4 regions of the Nocardia sp. NPDC049149 genome follow, and region 2 is predicted to be linked to each of the others. Evidence: riboswitches for the same ligand, from Rfam matches in the RefSeq annotation. Region 2 holds a riboswitch; each other region holds the start of a gene.
The links. A riboswitch is a leader RNA that binds a small molecule or an ion and turns the genes downstream of it on or off. The one in region 2 is predicted to bind cobalamin.
Positions count from the first base shown of each region.

Region 1: another riboswitch for cobalamin. It lies ahead of ACGFNJ_RS25355 (ABC transporter substrate-binding protein); the one in region 2 lies ahead of ACGFNJ_RS36325 (CbtB-domain containing protein).
Region 3: another riboswitch for cobalamin. It lies ahead of ACGFNJ_RS37860 (FecCD family ABC transporter permease); the one in region 2 lies ahead of ACGFNJ_RS36325 (CbtB-domain containing protein).
Region 4: another riboswitch for cobalamin. It lies ahead of metE (5-methyltetrahydropteroyltriglutamate--homocysteine S-methyltransferase); the one in region 2 lies ahead of ACGFNJ_RS36325 (CbtB-domain containing protein).

Region 1 covers NZ_JBICTD010000006.1:240,769-245,711, reverse strand. The annotation lists gene ACGFNJ_RS25365 (FecCD family ABC transporter permease) at 1-920, opposite strand, end outside; gene ACGFNJ_RS25360 (FecCD family ABC transporter permease) at 995-1,993, opposite strand; gene ACGFNJ_RS25355 (ABC transporter substrate-binding protein) at 1,990-3,027, opposite strand; cobalamin riboswitch at 3,057-3,272, opposite strand; gene ACGFNJ_RS25350 (ParB N-terminal domain-containing protein) at 3,305-4,366, opposite strand; gene ACGFNJ_RS25345 (SDR family NAD(P)-dependent oxidoreductase) at 4,858-4,943, opposite strand, start outside.
Region 2 covers NZ_JBICTD010000011.1:232,751-237,693, reverse strand. The annotation lists gene ACGFNJ_RS36340 (OsmC family peroxiredoxin) at 1-127, shown strand, start outside; gene ACGFNJ_RS36335 (hypothetical protein) at 124-690, opposite strand; gene ACGFNJ_RS36330 (CbtA family protein) at 726-1,520, opposite strand; gene ACGFNJ_RS36325 (CbtB-domain containing protein) at 1,511-1,705, opposite strand; cobalamin riboswitch at 1,775-1,931, opposite strand; gene ACGFNJ_RS36320 (antibiotic biosynthesis monooxygenase) at 2,001-2,315, opposite strand; gene ACGFNJ_RS36315 (alpha/beta fold hydrolase) at 2,376-3,122, shown strand; gene ACGFNJ_RS36310 (A/G-specific adenine glycosylase) at 3,235-4,131, opposite strand; gene ACGFNJ_RS36305 (carbonic anhydrase) at 4,222-4,845, shown strand; gene ACGFNJ_RS36300 (hypothetical protein) at 4,932-4,943, shown strand, end outside.
Region 3 covers NZ_JBICTD010000012.1:258,963-263,905, reverse strand. The annotation lists gene ACGFNJ_RS37870 (ABC transporter substrate-binding protein) at 1-404, opposite strand, end outside; gene ACGFNJ_RS37865 (ABC transporter ATP-binding protein) at 437-1,255, opposite strand; gene ACGFNJ_RS37860 (FecCD family ABC transporter permease) at 1,252-2,283, opposite strand; cobalamin riboswitch at 2,316-2,446, opposite strand; gene ACGFNJ_RS37855 (alpha/beta fold hydrolase) at 2,506-3,675, shown strand; gene ACGFNJ_RS37850 (ABC transporter substrate-binding protein) at 3,739-4,833, shown strand; gene ACGFNJ_RS37845 (ABC transporter permease) at 4,833-4,943, shown strand, end outside.
Region 4 covers NZ_JBICTD010000007.1:275,178-280,120, forward strand. The annotation lists gene ACGFNJ_RS28895 (pyruvate carboxylase) at 1-645, opposite strand, end outside; cobalamin riboswitch at 854-1,042, shown strand; gene metE (5-methyltetrahydropteroyltriglutamate--homocysteine S-methyltransferase) at 1,195-3,465, shown strand; gene ACGFNJ_RS28905 (nuclear transport factor 2 family protein) at 3,813-4,190, opposite strand; gene ACGFNJ_RS28910 (bifunctional 2-methylcitrate synthase/citrate synthase) at 4,319-4,943, opposite strand, start outside.

The DNA.
Region 1 (4,943 bases), on a different contig from region 2:
GTCACGACGCCGACCGGTAGCTCCGCGGGGAACAGCCGCCGGGCCGCCAGATCGGCGGCGACCACCAGCAGCGCCCCCGCGGCGGCGGACGGTGCCAGTCCGGTGCCGCGCTCGGCGAGCAGCCGTCGCACAATCTGCGGCGCCACCAGCGCGACGAAGGCGATCGGCCCGGCCGCGGCGGTGGCCAGTGTCGCCGCGACGGCGGCCAGCACGATCAACGTGGTGCGGTCCGGACCACGGCGTCCGGCAAGCGAATTCGCGAGCTCGTCACCCAGCTCGAGCAGGGGCAGCGATCGGCCGAGCATGATCAGCGGCGGTATCACCACCCCGAGCGCGGCGGCCGCGAACCACACGTGCATCCAGTCGCGGTTGGCGAGACTGCCGGTGAGCCACATCGCCGCCGTATGCGCCTGATAGATGTTGGCGTGGGTCAGGATGTACGCGATCGCCGAGGACAGCATCGCGGTGACGCCGATCCCGACGAGGACGAGCCGGTATCCGTCGAGACCGTCCTTCGTCGCCACCCCGACGATCAGCGCCATCGCCACGAACGCGCCCGCCAACGCGCCGCCGACCAGTGCGAGGCCGGTGCCGCCGAGCAGCACGCTCACCACGAGCGCACCCAGCGACGCACCCGCATTGATGCCGATGATCTCCGGACTGACCAGTGGATTCGTCGCGATCCGCTGCAGCACCGCGCCGGAGACCGCGAACGCGGCACCGGTGCACAGTCCGGTGAGCACGCGCGGTAGCCGATCGGCGACGACGACGTCGTATTCGATGAGCGTGCCTCCGCCACCGAGCACCCGAAGGACATCGCCGACGGTGAGCGGATAGTGCCCGATCGTGAGCGACCAGGCCGCCAGCGACAGCGCCACCGTCGTGCACACCACGGTGACGAGCACCGATCGACGATGCACCCGGAAGACGAGATGATCTCCGGGAGATCGCACAAGTATTGTGCCGCTGGGTAATACGCTGCGTTCGAGGAGCGTCACAGGGTCGCCACCTTCCGATTGCGCACGAGATAGAGGAAGAACGGCGATCCGGCGAACGCGGTGATGATGCCGACCTGGATCTCCTGCGGTTGGGCGACGACCCGTCCGAGAATGTCGGCGAGCAGCAACAGAATCGGCCCGAGCACGGCACACCAGACGAGCACCCACCGATAGTCCTGTCCGGCGAAGGCACGGGCGATATGCGGAATGACCAGTCCGACAAAGGCGATCGGCCCGGCGATGGCCACCGCCGACCCCGCGAGCAGCACCACGGTCAACGCGCCTGCGGCGCGGACCGCGATGAGCCGCGTGCCGAGCGTGCGTGCCATGTCGTCGCCCATGGCGATGGCGTTCAGCGGCCGCGACACCGCGAGCGCCAGCACCGCGCCGACGGCGATGAAAGGCACGATCGCCCCGACGGATTCGAGAGTGGCGCGGGTCAACGATCCGACCACCCAGAATCGGAAATTGTCGAGGGTGGTCCGGTCGAGCAGGCTGATCGCCGTGGTGATCGATCCGCACAGCGCGGTGCACGCCGCGCCGGCCAACACCAGTTTCACCGGTGTCGCACCACCGAATCCCAGTGAGCCGAGGGTGTATACGAAGACGGCGGCGACGGCGGCGCCGACAAAGGCGAACCAGACGAATACCGCGGGCGAAGTCGAACCCAGTGCGCCCATGGCGATCACGATGGCCAGCGAGGCGCCCGCGTTGATGCCGAGCAGGCCTGGCCCGGCCAGCGGGTTGCGGGTGAGTCCCTGCATGACGGCTCCGGCCAGCGCGAGCGCGACACCGGCGAGCAGACCGGCAACGGTCCTCGGCAGCCGGATGTATCGCACGATCCGGTCGGCATCGCTGCCGCGGAAATCGGTGAATGCGGCGACCGCCTGATCGAGCGTGAGCGGGTGCGTGCCGACCAAGACGGACGCGACGCAGACAGCGACGAGCACGGCACCGGCAACGACCAGGCCGGTGCCGCGAGCGGTGCGCGTCACCGCCGGAACAGATCGGGGTGGATCAGTTCGGCGACAAGCTCGGTCGCGTGGGCGATGCGGACACCGGCGGCCCGATCGGCGAACAGGAACGGGTGCACCGCGCCCTTGCGGACGGCAGTCAGATTGGCGAAGGCCGGGTTGCCGACGATCTTGTCGGCCTGTGGCTGCGCATCGGCGCGCGTATAGGTTGCCTTGCAACACATGCTGGTCAGAATGATGTCGGGGTCGCGGGCGATCAGCTGTTCGGCGCCGATCTGGACGTTGCGGCGTTCGGTGAGATCCGCGAAGGCATTCACCCCGCCCGCGGCGTCGATGATCCGGGTGACGAAGTCGATGCCGCCCGCGACGGTGTAGGAACCGTCGTCCTTCGGCGTGACGACCGCAACGCGAGGCCTAGGCGCGCTACCCACTTTCGCGCGCACCGCATCGATCCGCGCACCGAGTTGCGTGACCACCGATTCGGCACGCTCGGACATGCCCCACAGCGCGCCGAGATCGCGCAGATCCGCATACACGTTCTCGAATCGCACTGTCGCCGGGTCGATCGCCTCGTCAGCGAGCCCGTCCGCGCTCGGACACAGCGGGCTCACGATCCACGTCCGTACGCCGAGGTCGTGCAGGCTCGCGCGGGTGCCGACGCTCGACTGCGACGACTTGGCGAATACACCGTTGAATCCGGACAACACGAAATCGGGGTTCTTCGAGAGCAGTTCGTCGCGACTGGGCAGCTTCTCGACATAGGTCGTTTTCGCCTGCGCCGCCTGATATTCGGGCAGCACCGCGGAATCCAGGAAAGCCGTCGTGACCAGCCGATCGGTGACGCCGAGCGCGTGCGCGATCTCGATCGACGGTTGGTAGGCCGCGTAGATCCGCTGGGGCGGCCCACCGACGGCGACGTCGATCCCGCAGTTCGCGCGGGTGACGGCGGTGGCGTCGGTGGCCGCCGGTCCGGGTTGCGCACCGCAACCAGCCAGCACGATCGCACAGGCGACCAGCGCACCACTACGTAGGCGCGCGAAAACAGATGGGGTCAAGGTGACCGCCTTCCAGGTCCTCGTGGAAACGGGTACTGCGTAGCCGTGGCCGGTCTCCTGGCTGACGGGATGTCGCGCGACGGATCTACCTTCCCAGGGCACAAGTGCCCCAGTGGTTCCGGAGGAATCGCTTCCTCCGGACCGATCCGTCGCTCCCGATCACAGTGGCGAGGGCCGCACCGGTACCACACCGGTTTCCCGAACACCACGACTGCGCGGACTGTACCAAGCTCCCTCCGAAATCGGACAATGCGAACCTGGGTTGCCCCGGGCAGCACTAGAGCTGGTTGAGCCGTTCGGCGAACTTGAGCCAATCGTTGGCGATCGTGCCCGCCAGTTGCGCAACGGTTTTCGTGCAGTGGTCGGGGACGCCGACGGCCAGCGCGTCCCATTCCTGCTCGGTCGGGTGCGCCGCCAAGCGGCGGAGCAGCGCGCGGCCCGGTTCGGTGAAGCGCAGGGACGGATCGGTCCGCAGCCCCTGGATCAGCACCGTCGGGTCCTTCGGTTCATTCGCGGTCTGGGGACCGCACGGCTTCTTCTTCGTCGCCTTGGCGACGTCGGTATGTCGCCGCGGTACCGGCTCCTCGCCCCGCCTGATCCGTTGGCGCACATCATGTGCCGTGCCGACGGAGACACCGGCGGCCTTGGCCAGCTCACGGATCGGCGCCTCGGGCATGTCCGCGATCAGCTCGCCCACCCGCCGCCGACCATCGTCGGCGCTCAACGAGCGCGTCCTGCCGTCGCGCCCCATCCTGATGTTCGACTGGCCATCTTGATCAGTTGAACTCAGCCGGATCCGGCCGACGGTGCCGTGCGCGAGACCGACCGTCGCCGCGATAGCACGATCAGACCATTCGGGAAATTGCGCGAGTATTCGCGCGGCCGCGGCTCTGCGATCGGACAATGACAAAGGCAGGCCGTGACTATTGTTCATTCGCACAGACAATACGAATGCTTCATGGTCCGTTCCGTCGAAAAGTTGTGCACGAATCGTAGTCGCGCCGCGCAGCACAGCCGCTTTCACGCGGTGGATGCCGTCGATGACACGCATCGTCTTCTTGTGTATCAGGATTGGCGGCAGCACCGCATCGACCTCGGCCAGCGCCCGGATATGTTCGACGTTCTCGCCGAGAATGCGGGGCGAGCCTGCGAGAGCAAGGGTCTCCAAACGGATTTCGACGACACCACTGACGTTCGCGCATTCGTAGCGCCCCGGCAGTACCACCTGGAATCGGCCATCGGAGGAGTCTGCGCCGAACGGTTCGACGGCCGCGGACCGTATCGCCGCTGGCAAACCCACCTCCCGAAGCACAGGTGTGGATGTCAACCCTTCCATCATGGTTCCCTCTCTACAACACTCTCAACACTGAGCAACCGCCGTGTAGGCGGCCCAACACATTTCACCGACGGCGTGCAACACCGAGCACGACGTCCGGCGGGCGGGTGAGCCCGCAAGATATTCGCAATACTTTCTGGCGGAATCAAACTGGCGCCGACAGCGATGTCCGAGAATTCACTTCGTGTTCGCTCCGGTACCACAATCACTGTCGGCGAACCCGACGCAGACAGGTCGGGATTCGACGAATATCCCTTTACCCCAAGGGAATTGACATACCAAGCGCCGCGTAGTGCGGCCTCGCCGAGCGGAGCGCCGCGCGGCCGACATAGGTACGGCTTAGCTAACCCCTTCTGATCGCGTCGCGGACAGAACGCACTCTGCCCACCTTCGCCGGGGACTGTACCGGAGAAAACTTCCAGCCTGAACGACGACTCCCGCGCCCGGCAACCGCTGCCGCACTACGTCTACGACCCGGTGCGCCGCAACTCGATTCAGCGCTTGTCGCGCTGGCCTTCGGCGAGCTGTTCGCTGGTCTTGTCGGCACCGACGCGACGTTGCATGGCGGCGACCAGACCGG
Region 2 (4,943 bases):
CGGCAAGGTCTCCGGCATCGACGCCGACGCGTTCGCCGCCGCGGCCGAGGCCGCCAAGGCAGGCTGTCCGGTCAGCAAGGCCCTCGCCGGCGTCGACCACATCACCCTCGACGCAGCGCTCGCCTAGTTCGACGCATGGCTTTCCGAATGCCCGGTTTCTCCCGCGAGGAGCCGGGCATTCGGCTTTGCGAAATAGGCACGGGCCGCCGGGTGGTACATCGCGGGGACGGCCACCAGGACGGCGACGATATGCACCGCGCGGAAGACGCCGATCACCGCGGATTCGGCGGTGACGTTCGCGAACAGGTCGCCGAATTTGTCGGCGGACAGCAGCGCGGCGAGCGGTTCGATGATCAGCGAGGCCAGGCCGATCACGCCGATGCCGAAGGTCAGCAGGAGCCGAGCCCAGCGCGCGCCCTTGGCCATTCGGATCGCGACCAACAGCACCACCAGGTAGATGCCGAGCCGGACGGCGAATCCGGTGGCCGGGTCGGCCACCACGACGTCGTCGCGCTCCAGCAGCCGCGCGGTCTGCACGATGGCCTCGGCGACGCCCGCGAGCAGGGCGACGACCAGGCCGGCGAAGGCGACGCGGACCGCGCGCGGCGGTCGGTGGCCTGCGGCGGCGGTGCGGTCAACGGTGCCCGAACGATGCGATGCGGGCCATAACGAAAAGGCAGTGCCGGTCATGACACCGACACTGCCCTTCGAATTCCGGATCCGGATCAGCCCGCGGTAGCGATCGACTCTCGTACCGGAGTATCGGTGCGCGAGGTGAATTCGGTGAGCGCCGCGAATCCGAGGGCCAGGCAGGCCCACAGCGTCGCGGTCTCGGCCAGGGACGCCACCCGGAACTGCCACAGCAGGCTGGCCGGGAAGTCCGCCTTCACCTCGTTCACGCCGGGCAACAGGATGTAGCCGACCGCCGTGACGAGCACGAACGCGCCTACCCCTGCGATCAGTCGCAGCGTGCTCAGCTGGGCACGCAGCAACTTGTAGACGTACACGCCCGCGCCGACGGCCGCGAGGCCGAGCAGCACCGCCGCGACCCACAGCAAGGTGCGTTCGTTGATGGTCTCCGGATCGCCCACCGCAGGAGGGTTCGCCGGATATTTGAAGAACGGGACCGCCACGATCGCCGCCCAACCGCCGAGGCCGAGCGCGAGCGCGAGCCGCGGTCCGGACAGCGCGGTGAAGCGGCGCGCGAAATGCGCCACCGAGGCGAAGATCGCGCCGAGCGCCAGGCCCGCGAGGCCGAGCGCGAGGAACTGCCCAGCCTTCTGGCCGGTGCGGCTGACCAACGGTTCTTCTTCGTCGCCGTGCGAATGTCCGCCCGCCGCTTCCGGTTCCGCGCCTGGCGCGTGCTCTGCTGCCGCGGCACCGGCTTCCTCGATGGCGATGGCGGCATCGACCTTCGGTTCGCCGACGAAGTAGCCGACGGACGCGGCGAGCAGGCCCGCGATGAGTCCGGCGAGTAAGCCGCGCAGCAGTAGGGTTTTCAGCGATCCGATCAGTGGCACGGAAGCCCCAGCAGGTGGCGCCCGTCGTGCATCAGCTCATGCAGATACATCCCGCTGCGCGAGATGACGCCCTGGTCGAAGCCGACCAGGTACAGCGTGAGCAGTGCCAGCAGTACGACACCTACCGTGACGAGCACAGTGGCGAGTGAATCGGTTGCCCGGCTCGGCGAATGCGCGATGGCCATAGCGAGTTCCTCCCAGGGATGCGCGCGACCGGACGTTCGTCCGCTCAGGCGCTTTCCGCGTCCCATGTCGAGTGGTCACCGCGAAGGTGCCGGTGTCTGGCTTTCCGGCACCCGAGTACTGGGTGCGTGGAACACAGTGGCGCGACCGCTCCGGAATCACACCGGAATTACCGCATCACCCTCGCGTTTTGTCCTTCGAACTGTGACACCTGCGTGCACCCGACGTCAATACGACGGATGATCGACGCGCCACGGGGCCGGGCGCGGCGAGCGGTGGACTCGGTCGGCCGTTCGCTCAGGAGGCCGACTTCGGCGCGACGTCGATCGCGACCTCGAATTCGAGCAGCGACGCCCCGGTGGAGACCGGCTTTGGCCGCTCGCCCGCGTGTGCCGCTTGCCCGGTGCCGTCCCGCCACGCCTCGAAGGACTCCTGCGAATCCCATTGGGTGACAACAAAGTACCGGGTCTCGCCGGCGACCGGACGGAGCAGCTGGAAACCGAGGAACCCCGGCGAGCCCTCGACCGCGTGCGCCCTGGCCGCGAACCGCTTCTCCAGCTCTTCCCCCGCGCCTTCGGGAACCTCGAGCGCATTGATCTTCACAACAGCCATGCTGACCAAGCTAATGGTTGCCGCGAACCGGTCTGTCGGGGACTCGTATTGTCGAGGTTGATGTTGTATGACGAAGGCGGCACCGGCGCGCCGATTCTGCTGCTGCACGGGCTGATGGGCAGCGCGCGAACTTGGCGCGATCAAGTGGGTTGGCTGCGCGAATACGGCCACGTCTACACCTTCGACGCCGCGGGGCACGGCCGTCCTGCTCCCGCGGAGCTGACCACCGAGGCCTTCGTCGCCGACCTGGCGGCCGCGACCGCGGACATCGCTGAGCCGATGGTCGTCATCGGACATTCGATGGGCGCGCTGCACGGCTGGGTCTTCGCCGCCACTCACCCCGCGCGGGTGCGTGCGCTGGTGGTCGAGGACATCGCCCCGGATTTCACCGGCCGCACCGCGGCCAACTGGGCCGCGATGATCGAGGCGTGGCCGCAGCCGTTCCCGGACGCGGCCGCCGTGCTCGACTTCTTCGGACCGGTCGCAGGCCGCTACTTCTTGAACTCGTTCGAGCACGGCCCGGACGGTTACCGGCTGCACGGCTCGGTCGCCACCTTCCGCGACATCTCCGAGGAATGGGGCAGCCGCGACTTCTGGCCGCAGTGGCAGGCCGTGCGCGTGCCCGCCCTGCTGCTCGAGGGCGAGCACACCATCACCCCGCCGGGGCAGATGCGCAAGATGGCGGAAATTCACCCCGACGCCGAACACGTACTCGTCTCCGGCGCAGCCCATCTCGTGCACGACGACCAGCCCGAGCGCTACCGCGCCGAAGTCGAACGCTTCCTCCGCCGCGTGCTCAGCAGCTAGGCCCTGTGTCGAAGCCCCTGGGGCCGAACGCATCCGACTTGGGCTGCGACACGAGCCCTGGTCGCCCGGCAGGCGAAGCAGCGGTGGGCGAACTGATGCCACCTCGGCCGAGTCAGGTCGCGGAGCCGCCTTCACCCGCGAGGGCGAACAGGCCTTCGGAGGTTTGCTCGATGAGCCCGTCGACCAGCAGCGAATCCAGCGCGCGGTCGCGCTGGCCTGGGTCGCGCGTCCACGCGAGGTCGAGGCGAACCCGTTCGACCGGTCCGGTCGCCCCGCGCAGCACATCGAGCAGGCGGCCGCGCGCCTGGCGATCGGTGCCCTCGTATTTCTGGGTGCGGCGCACCACCTCGGTGACGGGACGCCCCGCGGTGACCCAGGCGCAGGTCGGCAACGGACAGCGGGCGCAGTCCGGGGTGCGGGCGGTGCACACCGTCGCACCGAGCTCCATCAGCGCGGCCGAGAACACCGCGGCACGGTCGATCCGGCGCGGCAGCAGTGCCTCGGTCTCCGGCAGGTCCCGCGACGACGGGTTGCCCGCCTCCGCACGACCGTGCACCGCGCGAGCGACCACCCGGCGCACATTGGTGTCGACCACCGGAACCCGTTGCCCGTAAGCGAAACACGCGACCGCCCGCGCCGTGTACGCCCCGATGCCGGGCAGGCTCAGCAGCACATCGACATCGGTGGGCACCTCGTCGCCGTGCTCGGCGGCGAGCACCCGTGCGCACTCGTGCAGCCGCAGCGCCCGCCGCGGATAGCCGAGCTTGCCCCACGCCCGCAGCACATCGGCCTGCGGCGAGGCCGCCATCGCCGAGGGCACCGGCCAGCGCGCCACCCAGTCCCGCCAGATCGGCTCGACTCGGACCACCGGCGTCTGCTGCAGCATGATCTCGCTCATCAAGATCTGCCACGCGGTCACGCCCGCCCGGCGCCACGGCAGGTCGCGCGCGCTCTCCGCATACCAGTCGAGCAACACGTCCGCATCGATGCTGTTCGGTGCTTTCCTCACACTTCCTGCCCTACTGTCTGCGCTCGGTATTTGCGGACCCGTAACCAAACGGACTCGCTGGTAACTCGAGCCATGTGCACAATGGCTGGTATGCCTGATTCCAATCCGATCAGCGCCTGGAAGTCTTTGCGCGAAGGCAATGATCGCTTCGTCAACGGCACGCTGCTGCATCCTAGCCAGGGCGCCGCCGACCGGGCCAAGCTCGTCAGCGGCCAGCATCCGTCCGCGATCCTCTTCGGTTGCGGTGACTCCAGGGTCGCCGCCGAGTTGATCTTCGACCAGGGCCTCGGCGACATGTTCGTCGTGCGCACCGCGGGCCACGTGGTCGACAGTTCGGTCCTCGGCTCGATCGAATACGGGGTGCAGGTGCTCGACGTGCCACTGATCGTGGTGCTCGGGCACGACAGCTGCGGCGCCGTGAAAGCGACCATCGACGCCCTCGACGGCGGCGAGGTGCCCGGCGGATTCATTCGCAGCGTGGTCGAGCGGGTCACGCCCTCCATTCTGATCGGCCGCCGCGAGGGCCTGTCCACCGTCGACGAGATGGAGGCCAGGCACGTGGTCGAGACGAGCAGGCTGCTCATGCAGCGGTCGATGATCATCTCGCAGCGGGTCGCGACCGGTGAATGCGCGATCGCCTGTGTGACATACAAGCTCGCCGAGGGCAAGGTGAAGCTGCAACGCGTCGTCGGCAACATCGGCGAGCTCGCCTGACCGGGCCAGGCAGCGTTTCCGCAGGGCACAGCCGACACGCCGTGGCCCTGAGTCGTTGCGCCAGGCGCTGCCTTTACCGTTGAGGCGTGCTGGAACCG
Region 3 (4,943 bases), on a different contig from region 2:
GCCTTGCGCAACGAGTCCGGGGTGAGGTTTTTCGCTTCGTCGTAGCCGTAACTCCAGCCTGCGACCATCACATCGGGACCCTGCGCCAACACCGTCTCCCGCGAGGGGTATTCGGGCGCCACATCTTTCAGCTGATCGACGGCCGGGCCGTAGTGCCTGCGCAACGTGTCCGCGTCACGCTGCACGCTGGACACCGCGACCACCTGGTCCTGCACGCCCAACGCGAGCGCCATCGAGATCAGGTTCCCGTCGTTCACGAACAACCGCTTGGCCGGCGTCGGAAACTGCACGTCCTCTTCGCAATTGCGGAGCGTGAGATTCCCGCCGGCCGCCTTGTCCGCGCCGCATCCGGCCAGTGCCGCCGCGACGACAACCGCCGCGAGCACCCGGGAAACATGCCTCATTCGTTCGCCTTTCCATTCAACAACAGCGCTGGTCACGGGGTCGGCTCTCTCGGGGTGATCAAGAGATGCGAGTGGTTGGTCTCCGGGTGCGCGACGCGCAGGGCACGCACGTTGAAGACCGTGTCGACGACATCGGGCGCGAGTGCCGTCTCCGGCGCCGCGAGGGGGTGGGCGGCGCCGTTGTGCAACACCAGGATTCGGTCGCAATAGCGGTCGGCCAACGTCAGATCGTGCAGCGCCATGACGACGGTGCGGTCGAGGGTGCGAGCGAGGGCGAGCAGTTCCAGGCGATGAGTGATGTCGAGGTGGTTGGTCGGCTCGTCGAGCAGCAGCACCGGGGTGTCTTGCACGAGCGCACGAGCCAGCAGCACCCGCTGCCGCTCACCGCCGGAAAGATGGTGCACCGGTCGCTCGGCGAAACCGGCCAGATCGACGGTGGCCAAGGCCTTTTCGATCTGCTGCTGTTCGCGCGGTGAACCGGCGCCCCATGGCGGCAGGTACGGGGTGAGCCCGAGCGCGACCACCTCGCCGGCGCGCAGATCGGCGGGTGGCCGCTCGTCCTGCGCGACCAGCGCCACCGTCCGTGCGCGCTGTCGCGCCGACAAATCGTGCAGCACAAGACCATCCACGCGCACCCGGCCGTGCACCGGACGACGCACGCCGGCAAGTACCTGCAGCAGCGTCGTTTTGCCTGTCCCGTTCGGCCCGACGATCCCGATCGTCTCCCCGCCACGCACCGCGAAGCTCACATCGGCAATCACGGTCCGTCGTCCCGCGGCACACGCGAGCCCTTCGACCACCACCGCTCCGGTGGCCAGTGGCCGCTCCGCTGCGCTCTCGGCGCGGTTCACGATTCACCGAACCGATAGCGCCGCCTGCCCATCAGGATCAGGAACGCGGGGGCGCCGATGAGACCGGTGAGGACACCGACGGGAATCTCGGTGGGGCGCACCACGATTCTGGTCGCCGCGTCGGCGACGACGAGGAACAAGGCGCCGCAGAGCGCGCTGGCGGGCAACAGGATGCGATGGCGCGGGCCGACCAGGAGCCGGGCGGCATGCGGCACAACCAAGCCGACGAAGCCGATGCCGCCCGACACCGCGACGAGTACGCCGACGAGGATCGAAAGCAGCAGGAACAGGCCGATGCGCAATTGCTTGACCGGAACCCCCAGTGACGCAGCAGTATCGGCGCCGACGGTCAGCGCGTCGAGCCAGCCGCTGGCGCTGAGCAGTGCGGCACCGGCGAGCGCGACCACGCTCAGCGGCAACGCGATGCGCGTCCAATCGGCGCCTGCGAGGCTGCCGAGCAACCAGAACAGCACCGATTGCGCGGCCGAGGGATCGGGGCGACGGAAGATCAGGTAGCTGCTCAACGCGGCGAACGCGGAGCCGAGCACGGTGCCGGTCAGCACCAGCCGCAGCGGTGTCAGCCCACCCTGCGCGACCGCGATCACGAACACCAACGCCGCGGCGGCCAACGCACCGACCAGCGCCCCGCCGGACAACGCCCACACGCCCGCGCCCGCGAACAGCCCGGAGGTGATGACCGCGGCCGCGCCGACGCCTGCTCCGGATGACACCCCGAGTAGATAGGGGTCGGCGAGCGGATTGCGCACGAGCGTCTGCATGGCGGCCCCCGCAAGCGCCAGCCCCGCGCCGACGATCGCGGCGAGCACCGTGCGCGGCACCCGCAGTTGCCAGACGATGGTGTCCAGCCCGAAGTCGGTGGGGGCGTGTCCGGTGACGCGGTGCCGCAGGACCTCGAGGACCGACGAGACCGGCAGCGTCTCCGCGCCGAAACCCGTGGCGAGGATCATCGCGCAGATCAACAGCGCCCCGAGGACGGGCAGGACGATCGCCGTGCGGACACGGGTCATCGGTGGTGCTCCACAGGCAAGTCGCGGCCTCTCCAGAGTGATCGCGGCAGGGGAGGTCTGACTTTCGCCGGGCGGCGATCACAGTGGCGCGACCGTTCCGGAATTACACCGGATTCCCGCACCTGCCAGGTAGGACGGCGGAACTCTACCGTTCGGTCGGGTTCATCAGATCGTCGGGTTGTGGAATGACAATCGTCCACAGCCGTGCCTACAGTGGAAAAGATGTCGCCGCTGCAAGATCGGCACCCGTCCACCATCGCGGACTGGGACGACGCGCGACGCAGAGCCCGGCTACGGGACACCAGCCCGTGGCACGAGTGGAAGACGTTGCGCCGCACCAGGTCCGTGGCGGTTCGAGTGCTGGTATTGCTCGTCGCCGTGCTCATCGGCTACGCGCAGTACCTGACCCATGACGTGAAACCCGAACAGGAACGGCTCGCGCAAACCGACCCCGCGATCTTGCCGGTCGGCCCGCCCGCCGACCCCAAGGATTGGGACACCGTCGTGGTGGACATGGTCGGTCTCGGCGTGCTCGACGCCAGCGCGACCGCGGGCGCATTGCCCGCGCTGCGCCGAATGGGTGTGGTGTGGGCGATCCGCTACGACAACGAAGGTATCGACACCAAGGTAATCGCCGACCTGATCATCCGCGCCGCCGAATTGTCGGGGCTGCGCAACATCGTGCTCGTCGGGCACAGCATGGGCGGCGTGATCGCGCTCGAGGTCGCCAAACACATCCACCTCGACAGCGACCGCCGGGTGGTCGGGGTGATCCTGGACTGCACGCCGGTGGACCTGAACGCAGTCCGGCCGGAGAGCCGAGGCCGCGGCGAGGACATGGTCCGCTGGATGGGCTGGCTGCCCGGCGCGCGTGAAAGTCGGCTGCTGCGCATCGCGGTGGAGACCTACGCGCGACGGGACCGGTTCGTCTCCGACGGCGGCAACGGCCTCCCGCCCGGCATCCGCGTCGCCGAGCTGCGCGATGTGCTCAGAGACGTGCTGCGCGAGAAGATCTTTTCGCGCAACGCGGCGAGCAACGGCCTGATCGAGGCGCAGTTCACCGCGATCGTGGCGGGCGGTGCGGCCGGTGACTTGCGCGCACTCGCCGAGCCCAAGGACGAAAAGCCGCGGCCCGCTATCGTTTTCATTCGACCGAGGGATCCGGATCGGGACCGGGTTGTCGATGTCGAGTACTCGCATCGGGTGCTGATCGATGTGTCGGGCGGTGTGGACGGCACCTTGTCGGTGGTGCTGGCGCGCAACACGGGGCATGCCAATCCGATGCAACGCCCGGTCGAGTACAACACGGTGATCGAGCAGCAGATCCTGCCGTTCATCCAGCGCTATCAGCAGCAGGTTCGGGCGCCCGCGACCTCGGCCGCACCGCGCTGAGCAGTTCGAACCAGCCTGAGACAAACGGTGTTCGGGCCGGTTTTGTCTTGTTTGAATCCGAGTATGTACCGACCACGCACCTCCCTGTTCGGCCGCCATGGCCGCACCGCCGCCGCATTGCTCGCCGTGGCAACCGTTGCGACCCTCGGACTCACCGGCTGCTCGAACACCGAGAAGTCGGACGGTCCCGTCGCCGCGGATACCCCGCTGCCCACCGAGATTCCGGCGGGCACCAAGCTCGTCCTCGCCGACCAGTCCGAACGCCTGCAGTCGGTATTGCGGTTCTCCGGCGAGCTCGACAAGCTCCCGTTCAAGGTCGAGTTCGCCAATTTCGTTGGCGGACCTGCCGTTCTGGAGGCGTTCCGCGCCGAGGCCGCGGACGTTGCTTCAGTGGGCGACGTCCCACCGATCCACGCCCTGGTCGCAGGCCAGGACGTGCCCATCGTCGCCGCCTATCAAACCAGTACCACCGCCTTGAGACTTGCGGTGGCTCCCGGCAAGTCGATCACCACTCTCGCCGAGCTGAAGGGCAAGAAGATCGCTTACGCCGAGGGCACTGCCCAGCAGGCGGCAGTGCTGCGGGCACTCGACAAGGTGGGACTCAAACCCGCTGACGCGCAGCTGATCCGGCTGCAACTCGGCGAGTTCCCCGACGCGATTCGCACCGGTCAGGTCGACGTCGCACCGCTCATCGAACCGAATATCACACGCTTCCTGCGGACTTCGGGCGCCTCGCTGATCCCGGCCGACCAGACCAAGGATATCTATCCAGGGCTCGCCTACCTGTACGCCCGCCGTGCCGTGGTGCAGGATCCGGCCAAGGCAGCCGCGACTCGGGCCCTGGTCGCCGCCTACATCCGGGCCAACCAGTGGATCAACACCCACCAGGACGAGTGGGCCCGCCGGTATTACGTGGAGAACCAGAAGGTCAGCGCCGAGGACGCGAAGCGCATCGTGGAATCGCTCGGCACCTTCACCTTCCCGCATCTGGACGACCAGCTCGTCGCGCGCCAGCAGGCCACCATCGACGCCATCGACAAGGCGGGCGAGCTGCCGAAGAAGGTGCAGGCGGCCAAGGGCTTCGACCTGCGCTTCGACGCCCCGATCACCGAGGGGGTCACCGCGAGCGGTGCCGCCTTCGCCCCGAAGGAACGCTGATGGCGACCCTCGACGCCGGCGTATTGAGCAGGCTCGGTCGCGGCAGCGCACCGGCGCACGTGCTCGGCAAACGCAAGCCTGCCCGGCCGCGACTCGGCCCAGGCCGCCCC
Region 4 (4,943 bases), on a different contig from region 2:
GGCCAGGATCTGCACCTCGATGTGGCGCGGGTTCACCACGGCCTGCTCGAGGAACACCGTCGGATCGCCGAACGCCGACTCGGCCTCGCGGGACGCGGCCTCGATGGACTCGCGCAGCTGCTCGGCGGCGGCGACCCTGCGCATGCCGCGGCCGCCACCACCGGCGACCGCCTTGACGAAGATCGGATAGTCGAGCTGCTCGGACGCGGCGATCAGCGCGTCGACGTCCGCGGACGGCTCGCTGGAGCGCAGCACCGGCAGGCCTGCCGCCTTGGCCGCCTCGATGGCCCGTGCCTTGTTACCCGCGAGCTCGAGCACGTCCGCGGAGGGACCGATGAAGGTGATGCCCTCGCGAGCGCAGGCCGCCGCAAGATCCGGGTTCTCGGACAGGAAGCCGTACCCGGGGTACACCGCGTCGGCGCCCGCCGACTTGGCCGCGTCGATGATCGCGTCGATCGAGAGGTACGCCCGGACGGGGTGCCCCTGTTCACCGATCTGGTAGGACTCGGCCGCCTTCATCCGGTGCACCGAGTTGCGGTCCTCGTGGGGGAAGACTGCCACCGTCCCTACGCCGAGCTCGTAGGCCGCGCGGAAGGCCCTGATGGCGATCTCGCCGCGATTGGCAACCAAGACTTTCGTGAACATTGGCCTAAGGTACCCGCCCCCGCCCACCTCACAGACACGGAAGGGCCCTTCGCAGGCATCTTCACAACCCGGTCGGACAGCGTTGCGAAGTTGCGTTCACGGTGCCGTCACATCGGCCCGGCGCGCGGCGGCCTATGCTCGTGGATGCAGCTGGTTCACCGGTGCGCGCGAGATGGAGCCCCGACGTCGCGCAACGGAGTCGAGCTCGGCCATCCAGAAAAGGGTGGGCGGGCGAGAGGGAACCCGGTGAGAATCCGGGACTGTCCCGCAGCGGTATGCAGGAACGACCGCCGTCAGACGCACTGAGTTCACCGACTTGGGAAGCGACGGCCAGTAGGTCGGCCGATACGGCCGGTGCCTGTGAGTCCGAAGACCTGCCAGCCGTGCCGGATACGCCGTATCCGGCGACCACCGCCTCGTGGATTTGGGCGCGCGGTTCTACCAGTGCTGATATGTCGGGCTCTCCTGCCGGGATTCTCTGGCGTGTCACTTGGTCTAACCGCGCCGCCCTGTGGCGATGGTTCGCGACGACCTCAGCACTGGAGAAACATCGTGACTGTTGTACAGAAGACACCGTTCACCGCAACGGTTCTCGGGCTACCTCGGGTGGGGCCGCGGCGTGAGCTCAAACGAGCCACCGAGGCTTATTGGGCAGGCAAGATCGACGCCGATCAGCTGCACGCCGTTGCGCGTGAGCTGCGGACCGCCCAATTCACCGAACTGCAAGCGGCGGGCCTGGATTCGATTCCCGTCGGCACCTTCTCGTATTACGACCAGGTGCTCGACACCGCCCTGCTGCTCGGCGCGCTGCCACCGCGGGTGGCCGGAATCGCCGATCCGCTCGACCGCTATTTCGCCGCGGCGCGCGGCAACGAGACGGTCGAACCGCTGGAGATGACCAAGTGGTTCGACACCAACTACCACTACCTGGTGCCCGAAATCGGTGCGGACACCACGTTTTCGCTGAACCCCGAGAAGCTGCTGCACGAGGTGCAGGAGGCGCTGGAGCTCGGCGTCGCCGCACGGCCGGTGGTGGTCGGCCCGATCACCTTCGTGAAGCTGGCCAAGGCCACCGGCGGCGCCGCGCTGGATCGGCTCGCCGAACTCGTTCCGCTCTACCGCGATCTGCTCGGCAGGCTCGCCGCGGCAGGCGTCAGCTGGGTGCAGATCGATGAGCCGGTGCTGGTCACCGATCTCACGGCGGACGAAATCGCGCTGGTGCGTAGCACGTACACCGAGCTGACCGCGACGACGGAGCGGCCCGCCATCCTGGTGGCGACCTACTTCGGGCACCCCGACGGCGCGCTGACCGCGTTGGCGGACACCGACATCGAGGGTGTCGCGCTCGACTTCACCTCCGGCACCGATGTTTCCGATGTCGCCTCGGTGCCTGCGCTGGCGAGCAAGCTGCTTGTCGCCGGTGTCGTCGACGGACGCAACGTGTGGCGTGCCGACCTCGACAAGTCGCTGGCCACACTCGGCACCCTGCTCGGTTCTGCCGGGTCGGTGGCGGTGTCCACCTCGTGCTCGCTGCTGCACGTGCCCTACACCCTGGCCGTCGAAACCGGACTGGACGACGCGCTGCGGTCGTGGTTGGCGTTCGGCAGCGAAAAGGTGGCCGAGGTACGGCTGCTCGCGACCGGACTGACCGAAGGTCCCGACGCGATCGGCGCGGAACTGGCCGAGGCACGGGCCGCGCTCGCCTCGCGGCACGCCGATCCGCGCCTGAACGACGGACAGGTCCGCGCCAGGCTGGCCGCACTCGGCCCGGACGCCGTCAAGCGGGCGCCCGCCGAGGAACGCCGTGTGCTGCAACAGGATCGGCTGCAGTTGCCGACGCTGCCGACCACCACGATCGGCTCGTACCCGCAGACCTCGGCGATCCGGGTTGCCCGTGCCGAACTGCGCAAGGGCCAGATCGACGAGGCCGAGTACGTCCGCAGGATGCGCGCGGAGGTCGCCGATGTCGTTGCGCTCCAGGAGAAACTGGGCCTGGACGTGCTCGTGCACGGCGAGCCGGAGCGCAACGACATGGTGCAGTACTTCGCCGAACAGCTCGACGGCTTCGCGGCCACCGAGCTCGGCTGGGTGCAGTCCTACGGCACCCGCTGCGTGCGGCCGCCGATCCTGTTCGGTGACGTGACGCGGCGGACGCCGATGACGGTCGAATGGATCACCTACGCCCAGTCGCTCACCGACAAGCCGGTCAAGGGCATGCTCACCGGGCCGGTGACCATTCTGGCCTGGTCGTTCGTGCGTGACGACCAGCCGCTCGGTGATTCGGCGCGGCAGGTGGCGCTGGCGATCCGGGACGAGACGGTGGATCTGCAGGCGGCGGGCATCCGGATCATCCAGGTCGACGAGCCTGCGCTGCGCGAACTGCTGCCGCTGCGCGAAACCGACCAGCGGGCCTACCTCGACTGGTCGGTGCAGTCGTTCCGGCTCGCGACGTCCGGCGTCTCGGATGCCACGCAGGTGCACACCCACCTCTGCTATTCGGAGTTCGGCGAGGTGATCGACGCGATCGCGGGGCTGGATGCCGACGTCACCTCGATCGAGGCGGCGCGCTCGCGGATGGAGGTCCTCGACGACCTCAATGCCGCAGGCTTCGACCTCGGCGTCGGTCCCGGTGTCTACGACATCCACTCGCCGCGGGTGCCCAGTGTCGAGGAGATCACCACCTCGCTGCGTGCGGCGCTGAAAGCCGTTCCCGCCGAACGGTTGTGGGTCAACCCTGACTGCGGCCTGAAGACCCGCGGCCAGGCCGAGGTGGAAGCCTCGCTGCGCAACATGGTCGCCGCGGCCGCCGCGGTGCGCTGATCCAGCGTCGGTGCCCCCTCCGCCCCAGCTAGAGGGGGCACCGACCATTTTCCTCGAAATCCTCGCGTCTCAATCGATTTCAGGCTCAGGACGCGGGCGCTGTCGCCGCCTCGACGTGTACCTCTCACATGGCTCGGCGGCCCGCTTGACCGGCTGCTGCTGCGACCTGGAGCTCATCCCCCGCCGCCACGCCGTATGACACCCCGGACAGCGATCCATGCCTACCCCTCCTCGCACATCATGACTCAACCCGAAATCCCCTGATACAAGTCTTCGACGCGCGAAGCTTCCATTCGGTTCCGCTATATCCCCAGGAAATTTCCGCGGATTCCTTGCCGGAACTCGGGTCAGCCCTCCAGGCCGAAGGCTCGGTTGATGGTGGCCATGTCGAAGTAGTCGTGCCAGGTGGTGATGGCGTCGCCTGCTACTTCGAAGAAGCCCATGACTGGCAGGGGCGTGATTCGGCCTGCGCCGCGGAGGGTGTCGGTGCGGGTGTTCATGACGATGTTGCCGTTGGCGACCTGGTGGTGGATGTCGAAGTCGATGGCGTCGAAGGTGGTGAGGAAGCCAGCGATGAAGTCGCGGATGGCGGGGCGGCCGATGATGGGTTCCATCGGGATGTTGTGGTAGACAGCGTCTTCGGCGAAGAAGGCACTGATCCGGTCCGGGTCGGGATCGGACCAGCTGCGGCACATGTCGCGGACGAGTTCGTCGGGGGTTGGCATGGGCGTTGCTCGCTTTCCTGATGCCGAGACGACGCCGGTGGCCGTCCTACCGCCTTCGATTCAACCAAGCACTTGCTAGGTAGGGGCGGGTTTGCGAATCTCGCCCGCGACAGTTCCGCTCACCGGAATCAGCGGCTGCCGCTGACCGCCAACTCTCGCTGCGGCACCCCGGTGTACTCGGACAACGGCCGGATCAGCGCGTTCGACGCGGACTGCTCGACAATGTGCGCGGTCCAGCCGGTGATCCGGCTCATCACGAAGATCGGCGTGAACATCTCGATGTCGAAGCCCATCAAGTAGTAGGCCGGACCCGCGGGGAAGTCGAGATTCGGCTTGATGCCGGTGGTTTCGGCCATCGTCCGTTCCAGCTCGGCGTACATGCGCAGCCAACGCTGCCCACCGGTCACCTCGACGACCTGCTCGAGCGCGTCCCGCATGGTCGGCACTCGGGAATCACCGCTCTTGTAGACCCGATGCCCGAACCCCATCACCTTCTGCTTGGCAGCGAGCTTGGCGCGCAACCATTCCGCGGCCAGCTCCGGCGCATCGATCTCGAGCATGGTGCGCATCACCGCCTCGTTCGCACCGCCGTGCAGCGGCCCCTTCAGCGCGCCGATGGCGGCGGTGACCGCGCTGTACAGGTCCGACTGCGTCGAGGTGACGACGCGCGCGGCGAACGTCGAGGCATTGAAGCTGTGCTCCGCGTAGAGGATCAGCGAGATCTCGAAGGCACGGACGATCCGTGGATCGGGC